One region of the Nitrincola sp. genome, then DNA from elsewhere that is predicted to be linked to it. Evidence: predicted binding sites of a transcription regulator. Region 1 holds the regulator's gene; each other region holds the start of a gene.

Region 1 (7,607 bases):
AAGTCATGCAGGAACGTAAAATCAATGCGCTGCTGATTACTGATGAGCAAGGCCAGCTCGCCGGTGCGCTGAACATGCATGACCTGCTTAAAGCCGGAGTAATCTGACCATGACAGAAACCTTGTCCGATGTACTGAAGCAACGCTTGCAATCCATTCGTCTGGCCGTGTTTGATGTGGATGGTATATTAACCGATGGTTCGCTGTATTTTTTACCCGATGGTCAGGAAGTAAAAGCCTTCAATACGCTGGACGGCCTGGGGATAAAGCTGCTGCAGAAAGCCGGCATCAAGACAGCCATTATCACCGGACGCAGCTCATCACAAGTGAGCATGCGCGCCAAAGCACTCGGCGTTGACTGGCTGATACAGGGGCGTGAAGACAAGCTGACAGCTCTGGAAGAAATCTGGTTAGAAAGTGGAGACAGCGCAACCACTACCGCCTATATTGGCGATGATCTGCCGGACCTGGCGGCCATCATTACGGTCGCTTTTGGTGTCTCTGTTCCCAATGGTCATCCGGTAGTCTGCCAGGAAGCCGATTGGTGTACCTCCCGCCAAGGCGGTCATGGAGCGGCACGGGAATTCTGCGAAGTACTGTTATCAGCTCAGGGTAAACTGACCGGTCTGATTGAGGAATTTCGCTGATGTTTAGTGCCGCCCGCCTGAAACTGATAACCGGTCTGGCAATACTACTGGCCGCGCTGGTGTACTGGGGCATTTTTGGCAGTCCTGGTGAAACCGTTTCAGGTGACCCGGATAATCCAGATCGAGTGGACTTTTTTATCCGCGATGCGTACATCAGTGTATTCGATGAAAACGGACAACTCTCACGCATCGTCCAGTCACCCCATTTGCAGCATTTCCCGGCACCGGAGCTGATCACACTGAACAGCCCATTGATTACACTGCCTCGCGATGGACGTGGCGATACACAGATTTCGTCCGACCTCGGCAGCATGCCAGACGATGAAAGCAAGATTGAACTTGCAGGAAACGTCAGGGTTATTGATAATTCGGCTGCAGAAACACCTTGGGTACTGACGACATCAGTCATGACATTACTGCCACCGGATGATTATGCCGAAACCGATGCTCCCGTTCAGATTCAACAGGGAACCAACCGTACCGATGCTATCGGCATGCAGGCGTGGCTAAAAGAACACCGTATAGACCTGCTGTCTGACGTAAGAGGATATTATGCGACATACTAAAATGTTAATGCTGTGCCTGATCACAGCACTACTGATACTGAGTCAGACTGCTTACGCCCTGCCTGAAGACCAGGAGCAGCCAATCTATGTCTCAGCCGATCACGCCAGCATGAACGAACTCACTGGCGTCGCTGTGTATACCGGATCAGTTGAAATACGTCAGGGCACCATGCTGATGCTGGGTTCACGTGTCGAAATGCACCGTGATAATGCCGGTAGTATTTCCAGAATTTTATCGACTGGCTCCCCTGCTGAGTTTCATCAGCAAGCCAGTGCCAACCAGCCTACAACCAAGGCCTATGGATTACGTATGGATTACCAGGTACCCACTCAGACGGTAACCATTACTGAAAACGCTCGCGTTATGCAGGACGCCGACGAGTTCACCGGAGATCGCATCGTCTATGACATGGATAAATCTGTCGTGGATGCATTCAGAAGCGAGTCTCAGGATGGCCAGCGCGTGCAAATGATCATTCAACCGAAAGGCAACCAGTAGCCATGACCACCACTCTGGAAGCCCTGCATCTGGCCAAGTCCTATAAAGGACGTGATGTTGTTCGCGACGTTTCCCTGAAAATCAGCCAGGGCGAAATTGTGGGTCTGCTGGGTCCAAATGGTGCGGGTAAAACGACCTGCTTCTATATGATCGTGGGACTGGTAAATGCCGACAAGGGCAATATTCGTCTTGCACAGCAGGATATCACCCAATTGCCTATGCACAGCCGCGCCAAAAAAGGCATCGGCTATCTGCCACAGGAAGCTTCGGTGTTCAGAAAGCTGAGTGTCAGCGACAATCTGATGGCCATTCTGGAAACCCGTAAGGAGTTATCCAAATCAGACCGCACCCAGTTACTGGAAGAGCTGCTACAGGAATTCCATATTACCCATCTACGCAACAGCCCAGGTATGGCACTGTCTGGGGGGGAGCGTCGGCGCGTGGAGATAGCCCGTGCATTGGCCACGGAACCACGCTTCATTCTGCTGGATGAACCCTTTGCGGGTGTTGATCCGATATCAGTAAATGATATTAAACAGACCATACGGCATCTTCAGGAACGTAATATAGGTATACTGATAACTGATCACAATGTGCGCGAGACCCTCGACATTTGTGAACGTGCCTACATCGTCAGTGAAGGCGCCATCCTTGCAGATGGCAGTCCATCTGACATAATGGGCAACAAGCAGGTTCGCAGCGCCTATCTCGGCGACCAGTTCCGGCTTTAGTCACCATCCCTGCCTCTGAATAAGTGATCTTAACGGCATATGAAGCAAGCGTTACATCTCAAGATTGGCCAACATCTCACGATGACGCCACAGCTGCAACAAGCCATCCGCCTGCTGCAGCTGTCAACACTGGATCTACAACAGGAGATCCAGCAGGCGCTGGACAGCAACCCGTTGCTGGAAGTCAGTGATGATGAATCTGACACGACCGAAGCGCTCGTGGATCAAACCTATGAAGATAAAGAAACCGCTGCACTAAACAGCAATAGCGAAACGTCAGACAATTCAAACGAAGACACTGGGGCAGATACTGACTGGAATGAATCCATTCCCGATGACTTGCCCACTGACAGCAACTGGGAAGACACCTTCCAAAGCCAAGGCCCAGGCTCAGGCTCTGCTGCCGAAGGCGACTGGCCTAATCAAGACAATGATACCCGAGAAGACACCCTCCAGGATCATCTGATCTGGCAGTTGAACCTGACCCCCATGAGTGAACAGGACTATATGGTGGCAGAGGCCATTATCGACGCCACGGATGCGGATGGCTACCTGCGTAGCGACCTTGCCGAGCTACTGGAACAGTTCCAGGCACAACAGCCGGAACTGTTCATGGAAGCCGATGAAGATGAAATTCTGGCGGTACTCCACCGGGTTCAGCAATTTGATCCACCGGGGGTAGCCGCCCGAGATCTGAGTGAATGCCTGTGTATACAGATCAGGCAACTGCCAGAAACGATCGAATGGCGTGAGCAAGCAATTCGCCTTTGCCGGGAATTTTTACCCCTGCTAGGCAGCCATGATTACAAAACACTGATGCGCAAAATGCGTCTGAATGACGTTGAACTGGATAATGTCATCAACCTGATCCGCTCGTTAAACCCCAAACCCGGCGCATTGATCAGCTCCACTCAATCTGAATATGTCATACCCGATGTCATGGTGCGTAAAATCCAGGATGAGTGGATCGTATCCCTTAATCCAGATATCGCTCCTAAACTGCGGATCAATTCACAGTATGCGGATTTGATCCGACGTGCTGACAGCAGTGCCGACAATACCTACTTGAAAAATCACCTGCAGGAAGCGCGCTGGTTTTTGAAAAGTTTGCTGAGCCGCAATGACACGCTACTAAAGGTGGCAACCGAGATTGTCGAGCGACAGCGCGACTTTCTCGACACAGGTGATGAAGCCATGAAACCCATGGTGTTGCATGATATCGCTGAAGCGGTATCCATGCATGAATCCACCATTTCCCGTGTTACCACACAAAAATTCATTCATACCCCCAGAGGTATTTTTGAGCTTAAATATTTCTTTTCCAGTCAGGTTAATACGGCCGATGGAGAAGGTGCTTCATCCACAGCGATTCGAGCGCTGATCAAAAAGTTGATTTCTGCTGAAAATACAGCCAAACCCCTCAGCGATAACAAGATCGCACAACTGCTGAAAGAGCAGGGAATCAACGTAGCAAGACGTACCGTCGCAAAATATCGTGAGGCGTTAAGCATTCCGCCTTCTAATGAGCGCAAGCGTCTGCTTTAATTAACTATAGAGTACGACCTCATCGTACCGGCACTAAGGAGAGATACCATGCAGATCAATATAACCGGTCATCACGTAGAACTGACAGATGCATTAAATGAGTACGTTCGCAGTAAATTCGTGCGTCTTGAGCGTCATTTCGACAATATTACCAACGTACAGGTGACCCTGAGTGTTGAGAAGCAGCGCCAGAAAGCTGAAGCTGACTTACATGTAGCTGGAGGTGAAATATTTGCACAAGCCGAACAGGATGACATGTATGCTGCAATAGATGCCATGATCGACAAATTGGATCGTCAGGTCATTAAGCACAAGGAAAAAATGAAATCTCATAAATAACCACTAACTATTGACTATCACATGCCTATATCCGAACTACTGACTGAATCCCTGACACTCTGTCATATCGATGCCGTCAGTAAAAAACGTGTTTTAGAAATTGCCAGTGAAACACTGGCTGCCGAAATAGATGAACTGGAAGCTGAAGATGTCTTCAGCGCCCTGCTCAATCGTGAACGCCTCGGCAGTACAGGCATCGGCGACGGTGTGGCGATCCCACACTGTCGTCTGGCTGGCTGTAATAGAGCTCTCGCACTTTTAATCACCTTGAAAGAACCTATTGATTTTGATGCGATAGACAACCGTCCTGTCGACCTTCTCTGCTGCCTATTGGTCCCTGAAGATGCGGCTACAGAGCATTTACAAACACTCGCTGGTCTAGCCGAGCTCTTCAGTCAGTCAGAGATACGTGAAGCACTGCGAGGTGCTACTGATGCCGTCACGCTGTTCAGTCGTTTTATGAACGCTGCCGGGCAAGGAAGCTAAGCTGTGAAGCTGGTCATTTTGAGTGGTCGATCCGGTTCAGGTAAAACTACGGCGCTGCAAGCACTTGAAGATGCTGGTTTTTATTGCATTGACAATCTTCCAGCCATGCTATTACCTGAGCTGATCAAGCAAATGACCGAGGCCACAGGAAATCCTTCCAGGATAGCTGTCAGCATTGACGCCCGAAACCTGACCAGCAACCTGGAACGTTTTCCAGCGTTACTTGAACAGCTCAAACAGTTCAATGACCTGAGTTGTGAAGTAATCTACCTGGACGCATCGGAATCGACGCTGCTGAAACGTTTCAGTGCAACCCGACGCAAGCATCCGCTCACGGATACGCATTCTGGATTACATGAAGCGATCGAATACGAACGGGTTTTACTCGAACCCATCGCCACCCTGGCAGACATGCGGATTGATACTACACGGCTGACGCTGTATGAGTTACGTGATCGTATTAAACTGCGAATTACCAACAGGCGAGAACAATCGCTATCGCTGCTGTTTGAGTCTTTTGGCTTTAAACACGGTGTACCACTGGACGCTGACTTTACCTTTGATGTGCGCACACTACCCAATCCTCACTGGGTACCAGAATTGCGCCCACTGACCGGACTGGACAAAGAGGTACGTGAGTTTCTGCAGCAATCTACCGATGTGGATGAGATGATAGCGGATATCTCTCACTTTCTGGAACGCTGGTTACCACGTATTCGCCAGGATAACCGTAGTTACCTGACAATCTGTATCGGCTGTACCGGTGGCCAACATCGCTCGGTCTATCTGGCAGAATACCTTGCTAACCATTTCAGCCTGTCGATGGACAGTGTCCATGTCCGTCACCGCGAACTGACCTGATTGAGAAAAGCATGATTGAATCCCCCATCACTATCATTAATAAACTTGGTTTACATGCGCGAGCGGCGGCTAAACTCAGCACCCTGGCCAGTGGTTTTTCCAGCCAGATTCAAGTTGAAAAAAGCGGCCGTTGCGTCGACTGCAAAAGCATTATGGCGGTAATGATGCTGGCCGCCAGCAAAGGCACTGAGCTGATTCTTCGCATTGAAGGCACGGATGAACAACAGGCTTTTGAAGCCATAACCACACTGATTAACAACCGCTTTGATGAGCCGGAATAGAGCCCCCTTATGAACCCACCAGATCAACACAATTTTCAGGCCGATGACGAGGATACCATTGTCAGCCGCTCCGAGCTGAAACGACAGATGGATGCCCTGAAGCAACTGGGCAAGCGCATCACCGAATTGCGCCCTGACCAGCAGGAAAAAATTCCTATGGATAGTGTCCTCCGTGCCGCTGTAGCTGAAACGCGACGCATCACCTCCAACGGGGCATTGAAACGCCACATGCAGTTTATTGGCAAACTGATGCGACATGCTGACGTGGAGGCCATCCGCCTGGCACTGGATGAATTTGATACCGCAAGTCAGGCGCATAACCAGAAATTTCATGGCCTTGAACAATGGCGTGAACGCTTACTACTGGAAGGTACTGCCGGAAATGAAGCACTGGAAGCTTTTATCAATGACTATCCACAGACTGATATTCAGCTATTGCGTCAGTTGATCCGCAATACCCGGCGGGAAATTGAAAAGCAGCAACCACCAGTGCAATACCGCAAGCTGTTCCGACTCCTGCGCGATACCACCGAGTCAGACTGAGCCAGGACATCAGCCCTCGTTGGCATTCAGCAGGTTCAGCTGAGGATCATCCCAGTGACCCGTTAATGTATAGGCAATACGGGTCATTTTTTCGATTCGGTCACCCATAATTTTATCAAAAATGAATATCGCACCAGCGACCTGCGGTGCTCCAAGCAGCACCGCTCCGAGGGTGAGATTGCTGCTCAGCGGCACACTCACCTTAATGGTCTTATTCAGCTGTTGGGTATTCAGATTGACATTACCGGTAATTTCCATTGATGCCGATGGGCCAGTGAGCATGAATGGTTCACGGGTACTCGCCAGTCCCCGATTCAGATCATAGCTGGCCTTTAACTCATCAAACACCAATCCGCGTTGCAGCAAATCACTGAAGTCCAACCGCAGACGTCTCGACAGGGTGTTTAAGTTAAGCAGCCCAAATACGCGTAGTAAATTAGCCCCACTACCGGATTCAATAATACGCCCCTCTTCAGCCTGAAAGCTGAAAAAACCATCCAGTTCAGCCACACTGAATTGCCAGGGAGCACCTGGCCAGGTCAATTGTGCTGAAGATACTAACCGAGTTGTCTCCAGAGGCCTTCCCTGCCCCCAAAGCTCAAGCACATCAGCCAAATCAGCGCCTGACAGGTTTAATGTCAGGTCTGTGGCCGGATGTGCCCCAGCTTGCCAATGGGCTCTGCCACTCACAGAGAAATCAAGCAGCTCACCCTGTATGTCTTCAAAAGTTACCTGCTGTGCTTGTGGTTGCATACGCAATTGCCAGCGCCCCAAAGCCCGCTGACCCAAACGCAAGTCATCAATTTGCAGATCAAGCCTGGGAAGCTCTGAGGTATCTACCGAGAGCATTTGATCACTACCCGATTGCAGCAACGGCACAGAAGATTCAGACTCTGCATCTGCACTGGGCAGATGCAGATAATCAAATCGAGCGATCCATTCGCCTTCAGAGACCAATGCTGGGGGTTGAATATAGCCTTGGGCGCTTAGTCCAGCCAACTCACCAGATACTTCAAGCCTGGCGGTTTGCGGCAGTACCGGAACCCCCTGGCCCAGCAACACCTGTCCACGCAGCTCAGCTGACAAGTCCATAACACCTTGCAGCAGTTG
Region 2 (7,607 bases), on a different contig from region 1:
GCGGTAATCCCTGGATCGATGCTGTGGCACTGCAGCGTATGCTGGGATTGAGTCCAGCTGAACGCCAGCTATTAGAAACCCGGCTACCCGACCTGGGATGCAATGATCCCTGGCAGGTCATGGGCCACTGGCTGACGCAGCTGGACAGCCTTTGGCAAGCCGCGCAAAAAGCGCAAAGCGTGGTATAATTCCAGATCAATTTAATCAACTATTTTGACCTTCCAGGTCGTTAACCCGGCGGTAGCTCCATGTCCACGATTGTTGTTTGTGCCCTGTATAAGTTTGTAACCCTGAACGACTATAAGCAGCTGCGACCAGAGTTGCAGGCGCTGCTGGAAAATGCACAGATTCGGGGCACCCTGCTACTGGCACAAGAAGGCGTTAACGGTACCCTGGCCGGCAGCCGTCAGGCGATAGACACGCTAAAAGACTGGTTTGCCGCCGATACGCGCTTTCAGGGCATAGATTACAAGGAATCGCTGGCTGACGAGCAGCCCTTCTACCGGACCAAGGTGAAACTGAAAAAAGAGATCGTTACGCTGGGCGTTGAAGGCATAGATCCGAAACAGGTTGTCGGAACCTATATTGAGCCAGCTGACTGGAATGCCCTGATCAGTGACCCGGATGTGCTGCTGGTGGATACCCGCAATGATTATGAAATCGGTCTAGGCACCTTTAAAGGTGCTATCAACCCGAAAACCGACAGCTTTCGCGAATTTCCAGCTTACGTCAAAAGCCAACTGGACAGCCAGAAGCACAAGAAAGTCGCCATGTTTTGTACCGGCGGCATACGTTGTGAAAAGAGCACCGCCTATTTGAAAGAGCAAGGTTTTGAAGACGTCTACCACCTGCATGGCGGTATTCTTAAATACCTTGAAGAAGTGCCTGAAACCGAGTCACTCTGGCAAGGAGAGTGCTTTGTATTCGACAATCGCGTCACCGTTGACCATGACCTGCAGCCAGGCCATTATTCACTCTGCGCCGGGTGTCGTATGCCCTTGTCTGACGCTGACAAGCAGCACCCTCAGTATGAAGAAGGGGTTAGCTGCCATCATTGTTACGACACTCAAACACCAGAGCAGCGTCAGCGCTATGCGGCCAGACAGCAGCAGATCAAACTGGCACGTGAGCGTGGCGAAGCACACCTGGGCACAGATGCCGTCAAAGCGGCTGAACAGCACCGAGCCGAAAAACACGCACGCAAAGTGGCTGAAAAACGGAAAAATTAACCATGCGCACCCTGTTTCAGCATTGGATAATGACCTGCCTGCTCTGCCTTCCCATCCAGCTTCTGGCTGATACAGGCGTTGAATATCTGCTGTTTGATATTCAGGAACAGCAACTTGTAGTTGAAGTCGCGCTCAGTCCAGAACAGCGCTCTCGGGGGTTGATGCACCGTCAGGAGCTGTCAGCCGATGCGGGCATGCTGTTTATTCTCGACCCCCAGCCACGCCAATGCTTCTGGATGCGTAATACCTATATTCCGCTGACACTGGCCTTTCTGGATGAAAATTTCACCCTGCTACAGTTGAGTGATATGCAGCCCCTATCAGAAGAACTCCACTGTGCTGACCAAGCCTCCAGCTTTGCATTGGAAGTCAATCAAGGCTGGTTTGAGCAACATGAGATCGAGATTGGGCAGCAACTACAACCGCGCCTCCCCTAAAGCACCAATAGAGTGCACTCAGACAGTCTCAACTATTTTTCTACGCACTCATATCACGCACACACAACACATAACGGCTAAAAACGACCCCTGCGAAAGTCTGGGCGACATGAATTACTCTATGATAAAACAGCTGTTTTTATAAGTTGGCATAAATTCTGCTCCTGACTGGTTCGACGTATAAACCAAATAGGATCAGACCGATGAAACAGATTAAAACAAAGCTCGCTACCGCATCCTGTGCCCTGGCTCTGTCTATAGCCGCCATTACCGCTCAGGCATCAGAAACCATTAAAGTGGGTGTGTTGCATTCACTGTCCGGTACCATGGCCATCAGTGAGACCACACTGAAAGACACCATGCTGATGTTGATCGAAGAGCAGAACGCCAAAGGCGGCCTGTTGGGCAAACAGTTGGAAGCGGTTGTAGTTGACCCGGCATCTGACTGGCCACTATTTGCAGAGCGTGCACGCGAATTGCTGGAGCGGGATCAGGTGGCCGCTATTTTTGGTGCCTGGACCTCTGTTTCACGTAAATCTGTTTTGCCGGTAGTTGAAGAACTCAATGGCCTGATGTTCTATCCGGTTCAGTACGAAGGTGAAGAATCATCCAAAAACGTCTTCTATACCGGTGCCGCACCTAACCAGCAGGCCATCCCCGCGGTGGATTACCTGATGAATGAACTGGGCATTGAACGCTGGGTGCTGGCAGGCACAGACTATGTCTACCCACGTACCACCAATCGCATTCTGGAAGCCTACCTGAAACAAAAAGGCGTCGCTGAAGCCGATATCATGATCAACTACACGCCTTTCGGTCACTCTGACTGGCAGACCATCGTATCTGATATCCGCACCTTCGGCTCAGCCGGCAAGAAAACCGCGGTTGTCTCCACCATCAATGGCGATGCCAACGTACCTTTCTATAGCGAACTGGGCTCACAAGGCATTTCAGCTGAAGATATTCCAGTCATAGCCTTTTCGGTAGGTGAAGAGGAGCTATCCGGCATTGATACCACGCCATTGGTCGGCCATCTGGCTGCCTGGAACTACTTCATGAGCGTTGATAGCGAAGTTAACGATGACTTTATCGAAAAATGGCATGATTTTATCGGTGATACCGATCGCGTAACCAACGACCCGATGGAAGCCCATTACATCGGCTTTAACATGTGGGTTGAGGCTGTTAACAAAGCCGGGACAACTGATCCCTCAGCCGTTCAGGAAGCCATTATCGGTGTTACTGTACCTAACCTGACAGGTGGCTATGCGGCGATGATGCCTAACCATCACATTACTAAACCGGTATTGATCGGTGAAATCCAGGACGATGGCCAGTTTGACGTAGTTTGGCAGACTCCAAGTACGGTGGCCGGTGATGCCTGGTCAGACTTTCTGGAAGGCTCCAAAGATATCATCTCAGATTGGCGCAAGCCGCTGGAGTGCGGTAACTACAACGTAGTCACCAAGACCTGTTCAGGTCAAAACTTCGAGTAACAGCTTTCCGCTGCAAATGCCGGTCTGGACTTAGTATCCGGACCGGCCCCTCCCAGCCAAGCGTCAGGAACTCCAACATGACAAGCCGGATAGTGCGTAAGTTACGCATCATGGGGCTGATAACCCTGTTACTCTTAAGTGCTGTGCAAACAGCAGCGGCTTTCGATGAAGAGCCGTTATTACTCGAATTTGAAGCCCTGCTGGTTTCTTCAGACAGAAACGATACCGCCAGAGCCATTGAGCTGCTCGCAGGTTCGGAGCACCCAGAACAACTTACATTGCTGGCACTGTTGCTTGACGGCAACCTCTATCGAAACCGCAGTGATGACCGACTCTATCAGCTTAAGCAGCACGAAGAAGGTCAACCGGCCGAGCGCCTGTTAGGTGATGAAACCCGAATCATCGAGAGCCGCAGAGACTTTCGCCGAGTCACAGTTAACAACGCTCAGCGCTCACAAATCCGCCAAGTGATGGCGCTGACCGGCTTATCGTCTGAGCTATCTGCAAAACGTCTAGGCGCTGTCAAACAGCTGATGCGGGATTTTGATGAAGATACCTTAACCCTGATTCGCAATGCCTACCCTGAAGAGACACACCCGAAAGTCCGCGAATTAATGGCCGTGGCACTGGCAATCGACACTCTGTCCCGTAACGATGTTACCGCGCTGAGTGATGCGATTGATACCCTCAGTGGTTCACTGGAACCGCGCGCCCGTAATGCGCTGATGCAGTTCAGTGATGCAACTGATGATGACAATCTGAAAGCTCAGGCCGATACCGCACTGGTCAAGATTGATCAGAAGATAAAATTCTATAAGGGACTGGAGACGCTCTATTTTGGACTCAGCCTGGGGTCGGTGCTGGTACTGGCAGCTATAGGCCTGGCCATCACTTTTGGTGTGATGGGCGTGATTAATATGGCCCACGGTGAGCTGATCATGATCGGCGCCTACACCACCTTTGTCATACAACAACTCATGCCTGAGCATATCGGCCTGTCGATTCTGGTGGCCATTCCAGCTGCCTTTGTGGTATCAGGTCTGGTCGGTATTGCAATTGAACGCGGGGTAATCCGCTTCCTGTATGGTCGTCCGTTAGAGACACTACTGGCTACTTTCGGTATCAGCCTGGTGCTGCAGCAAGCAGTACGCTCGATTTTCTCGCCACTGAACCGCAGTGTTGAAACCCCCTCCTGGATGAGCGGCATGCTGGAGTTTAACCCGGTGTTTGCCATCACCCTGAATCGACTCTACATCATCTTATTCTGCTTCATCGTATTCTTTGCGTTACTGCTGATCCTCAAGCGCACAGCGCTGGGTTTGCAGGTGCGCGCCGTTTCCCAGAACCGCGCCATGGCCAGAGCCATGGGGGTGCGCTCTGAACGGGTGGACATGATGACCTTTGGCCTCGGCTCAGGTGTCGCGGGCATAGCCGGTGTTGCACTGTCGCAGATCACCAATGTAGGGCCTAACCTGGGTCAAGCCTACATCATCGATTCGTTCATGGTGGTGGTATTTGGCGGTGTCGGGAATATCTGGGGTACCCTGGTAGCAGGCATGACACTCGGTGTGGCAACCAAACTGGTTGAGCCCATGACAGGTGCCGTACTGGCAAAAATTCTGGTACTGGTGTTCATCATTCTCTTTATTCAGAAAAGGCCCCGTGGACTCTTCCCACAGCGTGGCCGTGCCGCTGAGGATTAAGCCATGTTATGGAATCTGATTAAACAAGACCGTGGCGGACAAGTGCTGCTGGCACTGCTGGTTCTGGCAATCATTCTGGTACCCCTTCTCAACGGCCTGCCCACGGACCACCCGCTGCACCTGCCCACCTATATGGTGGCGGTCATGGGTAAATACCTGACTCTGGCCCTGCTGGCATTGTCGGTCGATCTGGTGTGGGGGTATCTGGGTATTTTAACCCTCGGGCACGGTGCCTTCTTTGCCCTGGGTGGCTATGTCATGGGCATGTACCTGATGCGCCAGATCGGTGATCGCGGTGTGTATGGTCATCCTGAACTGCCTGACTTTATGGTATTTCTTAATTGGGACAGCCTGCCCTGGTATTGGAGCGGACTGGATCAGTTCTGGTTTGCCGCCATCCTGATTCTGCTGGTACCTGGCTTACTGGCGTATATCTTTGGCGCCCTGGCGTTTCGTTCGCGGGTGTCCGGTGTCTATCTATCCATTATTACCCAGGCACTGACCTTTGCACTGATGCTGGCATTCTTCCGCAATGAGATGGGATTTGGTGGCAACAATGGTTTAACCGATTTCAAGGACATCCTCGGCTTTAACCTGCAATCACGGCAGACGCGTGTCGGGCTGTTCATTGCCTCGGCAGTCGCCTTGGCACTGGGTTATCTACTGTGTCGTTATATCACTCAAAGTCGGCTGGGCAAGGTCTGTGTCGCCGTTCGTGATGCCGAGTCTCGCTCCCGTTTTCTCGGCTATCGGGTGGAAAACGTTAAGCTCTGGGTGTTTACCCTGTCGGCCATGATCGCCGGTGTTGCCGGTGCTCTCTATGTACCTCAGGTGGGCATCATCAACCCCAATGAATTCTCACCACTCAACTCCATCGAGATCGTAGTCTGGGTTGCCGTAGGCGGACGCGCTACGCTTTATGGTGCTGTGGCTGGCGCCATATTTATCAACTATGCCAAAACCTGGTTTACCACTGAGCTGCCGGATGTCTGGCTATTTGCACTGGGGGCGATCTTTATTCTGGTTACGGTGTTCCTGCCCAAAGGATTGGCAGGTCTGCTGCGTCGTCGGGAGGGTAACGCATGAGTCAGGCATCTTTACTGGCCGAAATAAAAGATAAAAACCATGTGTTTTCTTTTATGCAATCTCAAGCCTCACCTGCACTGAATGTGGACAAGCAGATTCTGCTCTATCTGGAAGGGCTATCGGTCAGTTTTGATGGCTTTAAAGCCATCAATGACCTGAACCTGTATATCCGTGACGGCGAACTGCGCTGCATTATCGGTCCCAATGGCGCAGGCAAGACCACCATGATGGACATCATCACTGGTAAAACCCAACCTGACAGCGGTTCCGCCTGGTTCGGCCAGACCATTAACCTGCTGGAGCTGGATGAACCTGCCATCGCTCAGGCAGGCATCGGGCGCAAGTTCCAGAAGCCGACAGTATTTGAGTTTCTCAGCGTGGAGGAAAACCTGATTCTGGCCATGCCGGATGAGCGCAGCGTGATCAGCCTGTTACTGGCCAAACTCAACGGTGAGCAGCGTGATCGTATTGAGGAGGTACTGATTCAGGTCGGGCTAAAAGAACAGGCACTGATTCGCGCAGGCAGTCTGTCACATGGTCAGAAACAGTGGCTGGAGATCGGTATGCTGCTGATGCAGAAACCGCGATTACTGCTGGTCGATGAGCCAGTCGCAGGCATGACCCACCAGGAAATGGATCGCACCGCCGAACTGCTGATTTCTCTGTCGGGGAGTCACTCTGTGGTGGTGGTTGAGCATGATATGGACTTTGTCCGCCAACTGGCTGGCAAGGACAGAACCGTCACCGTGCTGCATCAGGGCAGTGTACTGGCTGAAGGCAGCATGGATCAGGTGCAGAATAACCGCAAAGTGATTGAAGTCTATCTGGGAGAATAAGCATGATCAGTATACAGGGACTCAATCAGTTCTATGGCGAAAGCCACACCCTCTGGGATATCGATATGCAGATACCAGAAGGACAATGCACGGTATTAATGGGCCGTAATGGTGTAGGCAAAACCACCCTGCTGCAATGCATTATGGGGCACCAGAAAGTGGCCTCCGGCAGTATTCAGTTGAATCCGGTTAACAAGGATCTGGTGAAAACCTCGGTGGAACAACGCCCTCGCCTCGGCGTGGGTTATGTGCCTCAGGGCCGGCAAATTTTTCCACTGCTTACGGTGGAAGAAAACCTGCAGATCGGCTTGCCGGTACTGCCCCGCGGACAGCGAAAAATACCCGACTATATCTTCGAGCTCTTCCCGGTGCTGGCCGATATGATGCACCGTCGCGGCGGTGACCTGTCCGGAGGCCAGCAGCAACAGCTGGCAATCGGACGCGCCCTGGTGGTTGATCCGAAGCTGCTTATTCTGGATGAACCCACCGAAGGGATTCAGCCCAATGTGGTGCAGGAGATCGGCGACATCATTCGCAAACTGAATCGGGAGATGGGCCTGACGGTGTTACTGGTTGAACAAAAGCTGCCCTTTGCACGCAAGGTGGGGGATCGCTTCTGCATTCTGGATCGTGGGCGTAAGGTGGCGGAGGGGGCGATGGATGGACTGGATGATACGCTGATCAAGCAGTATCTGACGGTATAAGTGCCGTGCGGGGTAGTGGTATCGCTTTGGTGTGACACGCTATTCGTCATCCCTGACACGCTCGACTGCCGCCATCCGGGCGGCAGACGGTCACTCCAAAGCGATACCACCACCCC
Region 3 (7,607 bases), on a different contig from region 1:
CCGGTACGAATACGGATAACCTGTTCCAGTGGTGTGACGAAAATTTTGCCATCACCTATTTTGCCAGTATTGGCCGTTTTGCTAATGGCTTCGATGACCTGGTCTGTCATGTCATCATCTACAGCCACTTCAATTTTTACTTTTGGCAGGAAATCGACTACATATTCAGCGCCGCGGTAGAGTTCGGTATGGCCTTTCTGACGTCCAAAGCCTTTAACCTCAGTGACAGTGACGCCTTGAATGCCTATTTCAGACAGTGCTTCACGTACATCATCGAGTTTAAACGGCTTGATGACCGCAGTAATCAGCTTCATGGTTACACTCCTCAAAGATCTGCTGCAACAGCAGACGTGGTTTTCCTGTGATAATTGTTAAGGCGAAGTATACCTGCATTCTTCAGCCTAAGCATATCTGACGTGTCTATACTGGCTCAGTTCTTCAAAACAGCTTATGCGGTAAAAAAGAAAGGGGCCAATAAAGGCCCCTTCTCTGATTGGATCAAGGTTTATTTTTTCGAGGTAGCAAACTCAGGATAAGCTTCCATACCACATTCAGCCAGATCGACACCTGCATATTCTTCTTCTTCAGTCACACGGATACCCATGATGGCTTTCAGAATAACCCAGACAATCAGACTGGCAATGAATACCCAGGCGAAGATAACGACGATACCCAGAATCTGAGAGCCGAAGTTTGCATCACCGTTAGTCAGAGGAACTGCCAGCAGTCCCCAGATACCGACAACACCGTGAACAGAGATAGCACCTACTGGATCATCAATTTTGATTTTGTCGAGCATGATGATTGAGACAACAACGATCAAACCACCGATAGCACCGATAAACGCAGCCGCAGGAGCAGAAGGTGTCAGAGGTCCGGCTGTGATTGCCACCAGACCTGCCAGTGCGCCGTTAAGTGCCATGGTCAGATCGGCTTTTTTGAACCACAGGCGTGCAAAGATCAGTGCCGCAATGACACCAGCCGCCGCTGCCGCATTGGTGTTCACGAACACCTGTGCTACGTTGTTGGCAGAGTCTATGTTAGACATTTTCAGCTCTGAACCACCGTTAAAGCCGAACCAGCCCAGCCACAGGATAAGGGTACCTAGTGTTGCCAGCGGCATGTTGGCACCAGGAATGGCGTTGATCTGACCGTCTTTACCATACTTACCCTTACGAGCACCCAGTACAATAACACCTGCCAAGGCTGCAGCAGCGCCCGCCATGTGAACGATGCCGGAACCTGCATAGTCAGAGAAGCCTGCTTCGCTGAGGAAACCGCCACCCCAAGTCCAGAAACCGCTGACTGGGTAGATAAAGCCTGTCATGACAACAGCAAAGGCCAGGAATGCCCAAAGCTTCATACGCTCAGCAACGGCACCGGACACAATTGACATACAGGTTGCAACGAACACGACCTGGAAGAAGAAATCGGAACGCATAGAGTAGTAAGGTGCGTCTTCATCACCAGAGAGCACTTCAGCAACACTGTTTTCAGTACCAATCAAACCACCAAAGTTGGGGAAGATAGCACCGCCATCTGAGCTGTACATGATGTAGTAACCACACAGCAAGTACATGGTACAGGCGATGGCGTAGAGTGCGACGTTCTTGGTTAGTATTTCCGTGGTGTTCTTGGCACGAACCAGACCGGCCTCAAGCATGGCAAAACCAGCGGCCATCCACATGACCAGTGCACCACAGATCAGAAAGTAAAAGGTATCGATAGCATAGGCAAGGTGCTTGACCTCACTTGCCGTTGTAAGAAGAAGTTCTTCCATTGTTCAGCCCTCCATCAGGCGTGTAATCAAGAGTTCGGATTAGAGCGCGTCGTGGCCGGATTCACCGGTACGGATGCGAATAACCTGCTCAAGTGGCACCACAAAAATCTTACCGTCACCAATCTTGCCGGTTTGAGCGGCTTTACTGATGGCTTCCACTACCTGGTCAACCACATCGTCGGATACGGCGGCGTCGATTCTGACTTTAGGCAGAAAATCCACCACATATTCAGCACCGCGATAGAGTTCGGTATGGCCTTTCTGGCGACCGAAACCTTTAACTTCAGTGACGGTAATGCCCTGAATGCCGATTTCGGACAAGGATTCGCGTACATCGTCCAGCTTGAACGGTTTTATGATTGCTGAAACCAGTTTCATTGGTCTGTCTCCCCATGGATACAAAATCATCGAACAATTGAGTCGGCGGAAAGCTGTTTCAACTGCTCGCCTTGACCGGTTCTTTGCGAAAGGCGTGCCATAAAATAAAATTTATATAACAAACAACTAATTAACTGGTTTTTACACGCATAATGAGTTGATTTTTGCGTCGCACCAATGAGCAAGTAATCCATTATGGTGCGCCAAAATAGGGCATGCACTTTATTGGTGCGCCAATGGTTGGTGCTTCGAAGATGCTAAAAAAAACCAGATCCGTTAAGCTTGTCGTAGTTTTAAAATGCATCCAAAAATTGTCAGAGGCGGCAAGGTTATGATTCATCAAAAAATAGCTGAAGGGCTTTCAGAACAGTTTACCCATTTCATTAATGCTACCCGTGAGTTGCCGGGCCAGCAGGCCGTTCAGCAGCAGCTACAATCCATGCTGCAGCAGACCTTGAGCCGGCTGGATCTGGTAACTCGGGAAGAGTTTGATGCACAGCAAGCTGTACTGCTGAGAACGCGCGAAAAACTCGAAGCGCTGGAAAAACAAGTTGCCGCAATGGAAGCGGCTGCACTAGAGCAGACAAGTAATACCTAAGTGAGTACACCTGAACCGGATAGGCTTTGATACCATCAAGGCGTATTGGATCCGCTTAACTTCATATAGCCAGGGAAGGTTCTATGTCATTAGCCGTTATACACAGCCGAGCTCAGCTTGGCATTCAGTCACCCTCCGTTACCGTTGAAGTGCATTTGTCCGGCGGTTTGCCCGGCCTTGCGATTGTTGGTCTGCCAGAAACGGCGGTCAAAGAGAGTAAGGAGCGGGTACGCAGTGCCCTGATTAATGCAGGCTTTGATTTTCCGCAACGCCGCATCACCGTCAACCTGGCGCCAGCTGATCTACCCAAAGAAGGAGGGCGTTATGATCTGGCTATCGCATTGGGTATCTTGCAAGCATCTGGTCAGTTAAAAAGCAAAACACTGGATCAACATGAAGTGGTTGCCGAGTTGGCCTTATCAGGCAGTATTCGCTCCATTCGAGGCGCTTTGCCCGTTGCCATAGCCTGTGGGCAGGCTGGGCGCATATTGATTTTGCCGCGTAGCAATGCCGATGAAGCTACTCTGTTGGGAGACACTCCTGTGATTGCCGTGGATCATCTGCTGGAGGTGTGTGCCTATTTAAGAGGGCAGGAGCAGCGCACGTATCATCAGCCACAGCCTGTTGTGTTAGCGGCACAGCAGGGCCCGGACCTGGCGGATATTAAGGGCCAGCTGCAGGCCAGGCGGGCGCTCGAGGTGGCGGCTGCAGGGCAGCTTAATCTGTTATTTGCCGGTCCACCCGGTAGCGGTAAAAGCCTGCTGGCCGCTTGTCTGCCAGGTATTTTGCCTGAATTATCCTTGTCAGAACGACTGGATGTGGCGGCCATTCATTCACTGGTCGGTTTGCCGGTTCAACCTTGCAGTGAAGGTGTGCGGCCTTTTCGTGCCGTTCACCACAATGCGTCACCGGTGGCCTTAGTGGGAGGGGGATCAAATCATCCCAAACCTGGTGAAATATCACTGGCCACACATGGGGTACTGTTCCTCGATGAGATGCCCGAGTTCCCCCGGCGGGTGCTGGATTTGTTGCGGGAGCCGCTAGAAACCGGACGAATACTGATTTCTCGTGCCCTAAGTAAAATTGAATATCCGGCCGCGTTTCAACTGGTGGGAGCAATGAACCCCTGCCCCTGTGGCTACTATCAGGACGGCACCGATCGCTGTATCTGTAGCCCGGATCAGATACGTCGCTATCAGGGGCGTATTTCCGGACCTTTTATGGATCGAATCGATTTGCAGCTTTGGGTGTCGGCATTACCGGCGGATGCCTTGTTACAAGCATCATTCGTGGCTGAATCCAGCGCTATTGTCAGAGAGCGTGTAGAGCAAGCGCGTGAGCGCCAGCAGCAGCGTCAGGGGTGCAGTAATCGTTATCTGAGCGGACGTGCATTGGATCAATATTGTGCGCTGGATACCGAGACTACTCAACTGCTGACACTGGCGATGCGGCGACTGCATTTGTCGGCACGCGGATGCCATCGAATTTTACGTATAGCCAGAACGCTGGCTGATCTGGAAGCCAGTCCAACCATAGGGCAAACGCATCTGCTTGAAGCGCTTGCCTTCAGAGGGATGCAAACGCAGACGGGCTATCAAGCAGTTGCAGAAACTGCACCAGAGGTACCGGACGGCTGAAATAGTAACCCTGTGCCATCTGACAGTGGTGGGCTCTGAGAAAATTAAGTTGCTCCAGGGTTTCGACGCCTTCAGCAATAATTTTTTTGTTCAGGTTACGTGCCAGGCTGATGATAGTGCGAACAATCTCTTCATCACTGGTACTTTTACCTATGCCTTTAACAAAGCTCTTGTCAATTTTCAGTGTGGAAATAGGTAATTTTTGCAGCATGGAAAAAGAGGAGTAACCCGTGCCAAAATCGTCCAGCGAAAATTCCACCCCCAGCTTGCCTAGTGAGCGCATACAGCTGACAACATGGGATTCATCCCGAAATAGAGCCGTTTCTGTCAGCTCAAATTCCAGCATACTTGTATCTATCTGGTGTTGCTGGATCAGGCGTTCGATCGTGCTGGCAAGATAGCCATCCTGAAACTGCCGGAAAGATAAATTAACACCGATATGTTCACGCAAGCCCGCTTGCTTCAGCACTTTCATGTCCTGACCAACCTGTTCAATTACCCAGTAACCTATGGGCACTATCAGGCCAGACTTTTCACTGATCGGAATAAACTCATCCGGGGAAATCATGCCTCGCACTGGATGTTCCCAGCGGATCAGTGCTTCTGCACCGATAATACGGCGGGTGTTTAAACAGATACGAGGTTGATAGAAAAGACGAAACTGCTGGCGTTGCAGTGCATACCAGAGTTCGGGCTCCAGGCGGATGCCTCTGTTGTTATCATCCAGATCACGAAGAGGATCATAGAAAGCGTAACTGTGTCCCCTGAGTTGTTTTGCCCGCAAGCGCGCCGTATTGGCGCAGTGGATCAGAGTTTCAAATTCCATGCCTTGTTCTGGGGCGACGGCAATACCGATACTGCAGTGTAGGTGCACGTCGTGTTCATCAATCTGATAAGCCGGCAAAAGTAATTCAACAATGTGCTCGATGGCCTGGCGTGTAGCGCTGCGTATCTGGTCAGTTGAGGCCTTGATGATCAGGGTGAATTCGTCATTGCCGATACGCGATAGATGGTTTTTGTTATCACAGAGCTCCAACCTTTGACAAAGCAGCTTGACCAGGCGGTCGCCTATGTCATGACCGTATTGACTGTTAAAGGCTGAAAAGTTGTCAATGTCCAGCATCATCAAAGCCAGCCCTCTGCCGGTTTGCAGAGAACCAAGTTCATCTTGCAGGGTCCTGTAGAAGTGTTGGCGATTCCCCGCACCGGTTAACAAGTCGCGCGTTTGCAGGCGAGTGAAGGTGTTATAAACCGTATCATCAACTGGGATTAGCAGAATATTCTTTACGTTATCCTGGAGTGATTGCTCAGCATCAGTCAGGTTACGACAGCATTTGATGGATGCAGATGTTGCCATTAAGGCAGACAAAAGATCGCCAGAACCGGTATGATTGTGAGAATCAACCAGTATTAGCTGGACTTCAGGGGCTGCATCATCCCTCTCAACAGCTGGCGGCATGTGTCGGATTCCTTTATAAAGCCGGTGCAGTTAGAAAGTTTATATCCTGTGCACTCTGAATAGAGTCCGTGTCATACTTATGACTGATTGTGCTGCTACAGAGATTAGCATGTTACTGATATTTTTCAAACAATCGTTCTTTTTTAGTTCCTCTAGTTGCCATGAATAAACTCAATCCCAGACAAGCTGAAGCTGTACATTATATTGGTGGGCCGCTGCTGGTACTGGCAGGGGCTGGCTCCGGTAAAACCAGCGTGATTACGCGCAAAATCGCTTATCTGGTGCAGCAGTGCGGTATCGAAGCACGGCATATCGCGGCGGTCACCTTTACCAATAAAGCGGCTCGTGAAATGAAAGAGCGCGTGCTGCAGCTGCTGGAGAAGGGCGAAGGGCGTGGTTTGACCGTGTCCACCTTTCATAATCTGGGCTTGAACATCATCCGGCGGGAATACAAGCAGCTTGGATACAAGCCGGGCTTTTCCATTTTTGATGACCAGGACAGCAAGGGCCTATTAAAAGACCTGTTGTTGCACCAGGACGAAGATACCGATCAGGTGGCCGCCGTACAGCATCAGATTTCCAATTGGAAAAATGACATGCTGGAGCCCCAGGATGCGCTGGCTCAGGCGCGAGTGCCACACGAAATTCTGGCCGCCCGAGCCTATGAGGCCTACCAGCGTCATTTACGCGCTTACAATGCAGTGGACTTTGATGACCTGATCTTGATCCCCGTTCGCTTGTTCAGTCAGCACCCGGAAGTATTAGAGCGTTGGCAGCGCCGCATTCACTACCTGCTGGTGGATGAGTATCAAGATACCAACCTGTCGCAGTACCGCCTGGTTAAGCAACTGGTGGGTGTGCGTAGTGCCTTGACGGTAGTGGGTGACGATGATCAGTCCATCTACTCCTGGCGTGGTGCCCGTCCTGAGAACCTGGCCAAGCTTCAAGAGGATTTTCCGGGTCTGCGTCTGGTCAAGTTGGAGCAAAACTACCGCTCCACCGGGCGAATTCTGAAAGTTGCCAATATATTGATTAACCATAATCCGCATGTGTTTGAGAAAACCCTATGGAGCGACAAGGGCTATGGCGACCCCATCAGGGTGGTGCATAACCGTAATGAAGAGGCTGAGTCAGAGCGGATCGCCACCGAGATACTAGATCGACACCTCAGGGAACGCACCCCGTTCAAAGACTTTGCCGTACTCTACCGGGGAAACTACCAATCCAGACTGCTGGAAATGAAGCTGCAAAGCTTTCAGGTGCCCTATAAGCTCAGTGGCGGCACGTCCTTCTTTGCCCGTGCCGAAATCAAAGACCTGATGGCCTACTTGCGCTTGCTGGTCAATAGCAGTGATGACAATGCGTTTCTACGCATCATCAATCTGCCACGACGTGAGATCGGCCCTGCAACGCTGGAAAAGCTGGGAGAATATGCCTCCAGTCGTCATATCAGCCTGTTTGATGCCTGTTTTGAGATGGGATTAGAGCAGCAGCTGCCAGCGAATGCCTGCGCACGCTTGCAGCGCTTTTGCGCCTGGATGCAGCAATTGTTGCAGCGCTGTGAAACCGGCGATCCCATACAGGCCGTTCGCGACATGATTATGGATATGGACTACGAAGGCTGGATACGTGAAAACAGTTCCAGCGATACCATCGCCGAAAAACGTATGCAGAATGTCTGGTTTTTAGTGGAATCACTTAAGGCAACCCTGGAGCGCCTGCAGGAGGAAGATCCAGATGCGGGTATTAAAGAAA
Region 4 (7,607 bases), on a different contig from region 1:
CTGAAGACCGCTATTTTTGAAAGTGCAGATCAGTTGCTGAAAAAGCTTTCGCTGGAACAGCCGGATGCCATTATCAGTGATATCCGTATGCCGGGAATGGATGGATTGGAAATGCTGGAGCGTATCCATGTTGACTATCCGGATCTGCCCATTATTATCATGACCGCGCATTCCGATCTGGATAGTGCCGTAGCGTCATACCGTGGCGGCGCATTTGAATACCTGCCTAAACCCTTCGATGTGGATGATGCCGTTGCGCTGGTTGCGAGAGCTGTAGAGCACGCGCATGAACGGCGTGAAAAATCACCTGATCTCATCGAAGCCGATACTGCCGAGATCATTGGTGAAGCGCCGGCTATGCAGGAAGTGTTTCGTGCCATCGGTCGCCTGTCGCAATCCAATATAACCGTGTTGATCAATGGCGACTCAGGCACGGGCAAAGAATTGGTGGCACATGCACTGCATCGGCACAGTCCACGGGTGGCGCATCCGTTTATTCCTCTCAATATGGCGGCCATTCCCAAGGATTTGATTGAGTCTGAGTTGTTTGGCCATGAAAAAGGCGCTTTTACAGGTGCTGCTGCCGCTCGTCGGGGGCGCTTTGAGCAGGCGGATGGCGGTACCTTGTTTCTGGATGAAATCGGCGACATGCCGGCTGATACACAAACGCGGTTGCTGCGCGTGTTGGCCGATGGTGAGTTTTATCGTGTAGGTGGTCACACCCCGGTGAAGGTGGATGTGCGCATTATTGCGGCGACCCATCAGAACTTGGAAACCCTGGTGCAGGAGGGACGCTTTCGCGAAGATTTATTCCACCGTCTGAATGTCATCCGTATTCATATTCCCAGATTGTCACAGCGGCGTGAAGATATTCCCAGATTGGCCCGTTATTTTCTGGCGCGTTCTGCTGAAGAGCTGAGTGTGGAGCCGAAAACCCTCAAGTTGGATACAGAAGAGTTTATTTGCGATCTACCCTGGCCGGGCAATGTCAGGCAATTGGAGAATACCTGCCGCTGGTTGACAGTAATGGCTTCAGGTCGGGAGGTGTTGATCTCCGATTTACCCCCAGAGCTACTTGATCGACCAGAAATCAGTCAACCTGTTGGCGGCAGTTGGGATCAGTTGTTACGTAGCTGGGCTGATCAACAGTTGAGTCGTGGTCGCAAATCCATTCTCAATGAAGCCTTGCCAATGTTCGAGCAGGCAATGATAGAGATCGCGCTGAAGCATACCGCAGGGCGTAAGCGGGATGCGGCGGAGTTGTTAGGCTGGGGGCGTAATACCCTTACCCGTAAGATCAAAGAACTAGGTATGGAAGCCGATGAGGATGATGACGAAAGTTGACCGCTGATATGAGCTGTCATAACGATTTCATCCTAGGCACTGGCAGCTCTATTAACGGAGCTGCCAGTGAATCGACTATCAGCGATTTTTCAAAGGATCCATCGGGCTGCTGAAACTGTGTTTCTCGTGTATTGCACTAGCGACCACCACGAGTGTCACCGCTGCGGCAACGCCAAGTGTTATCAGGCCCAGTATCACGGGTTTGTCAAAGAAGGTAAATACGGCGCTGGCGCCTTCAAATGTAGTTAAACTCATGATTGATTTCCTAAATAGATGTTATAGGTTAATGCTGTCTGATTTGGTTTAAGCAAGTTTGTTTTCCATCGCTATAGACGCGGTTGAGTGGCTGTTCTCGAAACGGCTAACGGGGGCTTGCCCATGCATCGCTGCCCATTCGGGATAGGCTTGTGCAGGTACTTCGGTCAGATCAAGTCCGCGCTCTTCGGCCTGTGCGGGAACGCGCAACATACCAACCTGCTTTAGCAAGTAAGAGAGCAGGTAGCCTGGAATGAATCCGAGTGAAGCCATCACAATTGCGCCCACCAGTTGACCGGTAAAGCTGATATCGGCCATACCTTCCATGTTGGGGTAACCGCTGAGAAAAATGCCGCTGATCAGTAGTCCGGCAAATCCAGCGAAACCATGTACAGCAAAAGCACCTACGGCATCATCAATGCGAAGGCGCAGCAATAACTGATTTACCATGGGCGCTAAACAGCCGACGCCGAGGGCGATCAAGTAAGCCAGTCCTGGGTGGTAAAGGTCCAGCCCTGGAGCAACTGAAATAATACCGACCAATCCGCCAGACATCATCCAGAAAGGTTCGCGGCTGACCAGGTAGGCACCGACAACACCACCGGCAAAGCCCATTAATGTGTTAAAAGAAAAAGCTGAGAGGGTGGTCGGTTGACCGTAAATGTTGATCCATTGTGCACCTCCGTTATAGATGATGCAGCCACCGAGAAAGCCAAAAAAGCCGACAATGATCAACATTAGCCCGACGACACTCATGGGCATGCTATGACCGGCTATTGGGTTGACCGAGCCGTCAGGGTTAAAACGGCCGATACGCGGTCCCAGGTTAATCACCACGGCCAGGGCAAAAAAGCCAGCAACCATATGCACTACACCTGCAGCACCTACATCGTGGTAACCCCATTTTACCGTCAGCCAACCTTCTGGATGCCAGCCCCAGGCCGCCGCCAGCAGCCAAAGGACGCCTCCGAGTAATAGAGTCAGAACCAGAAAAGCACTGACACGCGCGCGTTCGATAATAGCACCTGAGAAAATAGAGCCGGTCGTGGCTGCAAAAAGGGCGAAAGCACCCCAGAAAATGCCGGTGGCATTATCCTGGATGTTTGGTCCCATCGATTCGCTCCAGGGCATGGATGCTATAAGAGCATCCATTCTGGGCACTAGCCCATCCGGAAAAGCGTTGTAAATTGCCCAGCCGACCAGGTAAACAACCGGTATGATCAGTGCGAAGGCGAGAATGTTTTTCACCCCAGCAGCCAGAGCATTTTTTAGTCGAGATGCGCCAATTTCATAGGATAGAAATCCAGCATGTATCAGTATCATCAGGGCGGTACACCACCAATAAAAAATCTCCATGTTCAGGGTGTTTGTCATTTCGATCAGAGCATGTAGCTCTGCAAGGGAAGGGGTTTGCAGCTCATCCATAGGTCAATCCTCAGAAAGGTTGTTGGGGCGGCTTAAAACACAGTCATAGACATACCCAAAGGTTAGTCAGTTATTTATTTCTGGTTATATAATGTTCTGGAAGGGAATGTAAGCAGAGTCCGTGCCAGCTTGTGCTAAAGCTGAAGAATTAGACTGGAGGTCAGGGTATCCGGGTAGTGTAGTATCGGTCAGGGTGTTTTTGAAGGTTAATGATCAGTATAAAAATGCGTCATAATCGTCCAATTCTATACCGGCTGCTTAGATATGGGGCAGAGTACGACTGGGAGTTCAGTCTACAGACTGTGTATCTTGTTGCAGGCGTTGTTCGCGTTGACGCCGGCGCAGATCAACGGCATAACGGGCAACAGTATTGGCTTGTTCGTTGCTTAGGTCTGGAAAGTGCCCCATCGGATGGCCAAATTGATAGCCATGTTTAATGATCAGGACAACGTCATGCACCTGCAGTTGGCTGACACCGGCTGGCAGGTTCTGCAGCTCGGCTCCAAGGCCCTGATAAGTGTGGCATTCCTTACAGTAGTAGGCATAAAGCTGATCCCCGCTGGTCATTTTTGCTGGCGGCACCTCAGCGTCACAGGCAGTCAAGAACAGCATGCCGAGCAGTAAGGCTAGGGCTGACTTCATAGAACCTCCGGAGTCGGTAATAGAGACACTCCCGCAAGCTTGAGAGCGATTTGACGGATGATCAGCCAAGGGCTTTGGTCAGTCATTCCCTTGATGGCATGGTCAGCCAGAGCCGCGGATTTCAGTAGAGATTCCAGTGTTGTCGAAGCCAGGTTCTGGCTGGCTTTACGGACCAATGCTTTACGTTTACCCCAGATGCGTTCTTTTTGGCACAGGTTATCGTATTGTTGACCCTGCTGCAGAGCCAACTGAACATTATACAGCGTACGGATTTCCCGGGTCAGAGCCCAAAGCACTACGGGTGCTTCAAGTCCTTCCTGAATCAATGCCGTTAGAATTTTTTCACAGCGCTCGGGCTGTCGGCTCAGGGCGGCTTCTGTTAATGCAAATACATCATAACGTGAGCTGTCTGATACCGATGCTATAACCTGCTCTGCACTGATTTGGGTACCTGGAAAGAGTAGTTGTAGTTTAGCCAGTTCCTGGTGTGCCGCCAAAAGATTGCCTTCAATACGCTCTGCCAATACCTGCAGGGCCTCATCGTTGAGTTGCATGCCCTGTGAAATTGCACGCTGCGACAACCATTGTGGCAGTTGTGCCGCGTCAGGGGCGTGTACCTCGACAAGTAAGCCTTCTGCTTCCAGATGTTTGAACCAGGCCGCTTTACGGCTGGCGGCATCGGCTTTTTCCATAATCAGCAGTAATGCGGTATCAGGTGGAGGATCCTTGAGCCAGGTGAGCAGTAACTGACCATCGCCTTTATTGATCTTATGACTACCCAAGCGGATCTCGACAATCTTGCGATCAGCAAACAGGGACAGTTCATTTGTGCCCAATAAGGTGGTTTCCCAGCTGAAATGGCTATCTGATTGATGCACATCACGTTCACTAAACCCCTGCTGTCTCAGGTAAGCACGAATCTGATCGGCAGCTTCTTGAGATTGCAAGGGTTCGTCACCGATTACCATAAAAACGGGGCTGGCAGAAAATCGCTGCAAGGCCCCGGGCAATTGTTCGGTTCGGAGTTTCATTATCAGTTAGCAGAGGCCGGTGGGCGCAAGCGAATATACTGGCGCATGATCTGCTGTGCCAGATCCTGATGCATCTGCTGGCGTAATACCGGTTCCTGTGAGTCACTGGCGGTAATGTTGCTGCTATCTACGTTGTAGGAGCGCTCAGATATCAAGGAGCGTGCGGGTAGTAATTCCTCTCCGTCCTGGTTAGTCACTCTGAAGGTGACTTCACCACGCAGCTCGTATTCCGATGCTCTTGCACTGCTATCCAATGACAGGGTGCGGCGGTCAAATCGCTGCTCCATCAGTTCGATACGATAAGGTGCCTGACCGGTAATTTCCACGCCATTGGCTTCCAGCGCCTGTTTTAGAATGTTCTCCAGTCGAGAGTCATTCGAGTCGCTCAGCAGTGTCACCTGCTTCAGAGATTCAGGAATATCATAGAGCCCCCGCAGTTTGAAGCCACAGCCGCTTAGCAACAGCAGGAGTAGTGCTAACAGCAGTACTTGAACCTGCCACCGCTGAAACGGGGTTTGAGAGCCAGTTAGATGGATCATAGGGATCTCCTAGCCTACCACGATGTTAAGCAGCTTATTGGGAACGGCAATTTTCTTGCGCAGGGTTTTACCCTGCATGTGTTTCTGCACATTTTCTTCAGCCAGTGCTAAATGCAACAAGGTATCTTCATCAGCATCAGCCGCGACTTCAATACGAGCACGTACCTTGCCATTCACCTGTACCACAATTTCTACAGTTGCCCGTGTCAACGCGGCTTCATCCACCTGTGGCCAGGCAGCCGAGATCACTGCCTGCTTGTGGCCGAGATGCTGCCAGAGTTGGTGGCAGATATGCGGGACGATGGGTGACAGCAGCAGCACGGCTGTTTCCAGCGCTTCGTGCATAACAGCACGACCCTGTGGGCTAACATCATGAAAGCGGCCAATCGCATTGGACAGTTCCATGATAGCGGCAATAGCTGTATTGAAAGTCTGGCGCCGTTCAGTGTCATCGGTTACTTTTTGAATTGTTTCATGTACCTTGCGGCGCAACTCAGTTTGTTCATCACTCAGGTCTGAGGCTGTCAGTGAACTGACTGGCAGGCTGTGCTGAAGATGATCATGAACCTGTTTCCACAGACGGCGAAGGAAGCGATGCGCTCCTTCAACGGCCGAATCAGACCATTCCAGAGATTGCTCAGGTGGTGCTGCAAACATCATGAACAGACGCACAGTATCGGCACCGTAGCGATCAATCATCACCTGTGGGTCGATACCATTGTTTTTAGATTTAGACATCTTCGCCATGCCGGACACGATCACCGGTTCGCCATCTAGCTTGTGGCGAGCACTGATAATGCGGCCTTTGTCATCGGTTTCAGTAACGACATCGGTCGGGGCTATCCAGGTCTGAGCACCACGCTCATCTTCGCGGTAATAGGTTTCGGCCAGCACCATCCCCTGGCAGAGCAAACGTGTAAACGGCTCGTCTGAGTCGACCAGGCCTTCATCACGCAGCAACTTGTGATAAAAGCGAGAGTAAAGCAGATGCAAAATGGCATGTTCTATGCCGCCAATATACTGATCTACGGGCAGCCAGTAACTGGACTGAGCCGGATCGAGCATGGCGTTGGCTGAAGAGCGGCTGGCAAAACGGGCCGCATACCAACTGGATTCCATAAAGGTATCGAAGGTGTCGGTTTCGCGTTCAGCCGGACCACCACATTCAGGGCAAGTGGTCTGGATGAAGCTGGCCATTTTTTTAAGTGGTGAGCCGACACCGTCAAATTCGACGTCTTCTGGAAGCACCACTGGCAGTTGGTCTTCCGGCACAGCGACCGGTCCACAGTCCGGACAGTTAATCACTGGAATAGGTGCACCCCAGTAACGCTGACGGGAAACGCCCCAGTCACGCAGGCGGTAATGAATGGTCACTTTGCCGCGTTTGCGGCGCGATAATTCCTTGGTAATGGCCTTGAATGCCATATCGAATTCCAGGTCATCATAGTCACCGGAATTGATTAACGGACCTTTTTCGGTAAAGGCTTCTTTCTCCAGGTTAATTTCAACCTGGTCGTTCTGGCTGGTGATGACCTGCTTGAGTGGCAGGCCATACTTCTGGGCGAACTCCCAGTCCCGCTGATCATGGGCGGGTACTGACATGACGGCCCCCGAGCCGTAATCCATCAGTACGAAGTTGGCAGTCCAGACAGGGACTAACTCTCCTGTCAGGGGGTGCACGGCTTCAATACCCAGCGCAATTCCCTTCTTTTCCATCACGGCCATGTCAGCTTCGGCCACTTTCATATTGCGGCAGTCGGCAATGAATTCGGCGATGTCTGAATTGCTTTCAGCCGCTTTGAGTGCCAATGGGTGCTGTGGCGCTACAGCCATATAGGTGACGCCCAGCAGGGTATCTGGGCGAGTGGTAAAGACTTCCAGATCACCATAATCGGGTACATGGAAGCTGATTTCAGCCCCTTTTGAACGGCCTATCCAGTTACGCTGCATGGTCTTGACCTGCTCAGGCCAGTGCTCCAGCTTATCCAGATCATCTAATAACTGATCGGCGTAGTCGGTGATTTTCAGGAACCATTGCGGTATTTTTTTACGTTCTACCAGGGCACCAGAGCGCCAGCCGCGACCATCTATGACCTGTTCGTTGGCCAATACGGTCTGATCGACTGGGTCCCAGTTCACTTCGGCATCACGCTTGTAAACCAGCCCTTTTTTCATCAGCTTGGTGAAGAACCATTGTTCCCAGCGATAGTATTCCGGGTGGCAGGTGGCCAGTTCACGCGACCAGTCGTAACCGAACCCCATGCGACAGAGTTGATTGCGCATGTAGTCAATGTTTTCGTAGGTCCACTTGGCGGGAGCTACTTTGTTGTTGATCGCCGCATTTTCAGCAGGCAGACCGAACGCGTCCCAA

The links. The regulator sigma-54, encoded in region 1, starts transcription at its own class of promoters, with help from an activator protein. The targets are predictions, from matches to a motif close to TGGCACNNNNNTTGCTNT.
Region 2: the regulator sigma-54 is predicted to act here: its motif matches at 1,814-1,831, upstream of urtA (urea ABC transporter substrate-binding protein).
Region 3: the regulator sigma-54 is predicted to act here: its motif matches at 2,241-2,258, upstream of glnK (P-II family nitrogen regulator).
Region 4: the regulator sigma-54 is predicted to act here: its motif matches at 3,134-3,151, upstream of ACN0R1_RS12930 (ammonium transporter).

Annotation. Positions count from the first base shown of each region.
Region 1 is NZ_JBLXDN010000001.1:332,123-339,729, forward strand. It holds gene ACN0R1_RS01520 (KpsF/GutQ family sugar-phosphate isomerase) at 1-107, shown strand, start outside; gene ACN0R1_RS01525 (KdsC family phosphatase) at 122-646, shown strand; gene lptC (LPS export ABC transporter periplasmic protein LptC) at 646-1,212, shown strand; gene lptA (lipopolysaccharide transport periplasmic protein LptA) at 1,199-1,711, shown strand; gene lptB (LPS export ABC transporter ATP-binding protein) at 1,714-2,442, shown strand; gene ACN0R1_RS01545 (RNA polymerase factor sigma-54) at 2,482-3,987, shown strand; gene hpf (ribosome hibernation promoting factor) at 4,036-4,326, shown strand; gene ACN0R1_RS01555 (PTS sugar transporter subunit IIA) at 4,348-4,812, shown strand; gene rapZ (RNase adapter RapZ) at 4,816-5,673, shown strand; gene ACN0R1_RS01565 (HPr family phosphocarrier protein) at 5,685-5,954, shown strand; gene yjgA (ribosome biogenesis factor YjgA) at 5,964-6,497, shown strand; gene ACN0R1_RS01575 (YhdP family protein) at 6,507-7,607, opposite strand, start outside.
Region 2 is NZ_JBLXDN010000017.1:30,554-38,160, forward strand. It holds gene ACN0R1_RS13200 (phosphotransferase) at 1-188, shown strand, start outside; gene ACN0R1_RS13205 (rhodanese-related sulfurtransferase) at 249-1,229, shown strand; gene ACN0R1_RS13210 (DUF192 domain-containing protein) at 1,232-1,666, shown strand; gene urtA (urea ABC transporter substrate-binding protein) at 1,870-3,162, shown strand; gene urtB (urea ABC transporter permease subunit UrtB) at 3,240-4,865, shown strand; gene urtC (urea ABC transporter permease subunit UrtC) at 4,869-5,951, shown strand; gene urtD (urea ABC transporter ATP-binding protein UrtD) at 5,948-6,787, shown strand; gene urtE (urea ABC transporter ATP-binding subunit UrtE) at 6,790-7,491, shown strand.
Region 3 is NZ_JBLXDN010000006.1:49,266-56,872, forward strand. It holds gene glnK (P-II family nitrogen regulator) at 1-314, opposite strand, end outside; gene ACN0R1_RS06355 (ammonium transporter) at 506-1,780, opposite strand; gene glnK (P-II family nitrogen regulator) at 1,820-2,158, opposite strand; gene ACN0R1_RS06365 (accessory factor UbiK family protein) at 2,490-2,756, shown strand; gene ACN0R1_RS06370 (YifB family Mg chelatase-like AAA ATPase) at 2,840-4,393, shown strand; gene ACN0R1_RS06375 (putative bifunctional diguanylate cyclase/phosphodiesterase) at 4,323-5,852, opposite strand; gene rep (DNA helicase Rep) at 6,014-7,607, shown strand, end outside.
Region 4 is NZ_JBLXDN010000016.1:48,757-56,363, reverse strand. It holds gene glnG (nitrogen regulation protein NR(I)) at 1-1,344, shown strand, start outside; gene ACN0R1_RS12935 (hypothetical protein) at 1,423-1,599, opposite strand; gene ACN0R1_RS12930 (ammonium transporter) at 1,648-3,024, opposite strand; gene ACN0R1_RS12925 (c-type cytochrome) at 3,313-3,666, opposite strand; gene holA (DNA polymerase III subunit delta) at 3,663-4,697, opposite strand; gene lptE (LPS assembly lipoprotein LptE) at 4,700-5,236, opposite strand; gene leuS (leucine--tRNA ligase) at 5,246-7,607, opposite strand, start outside.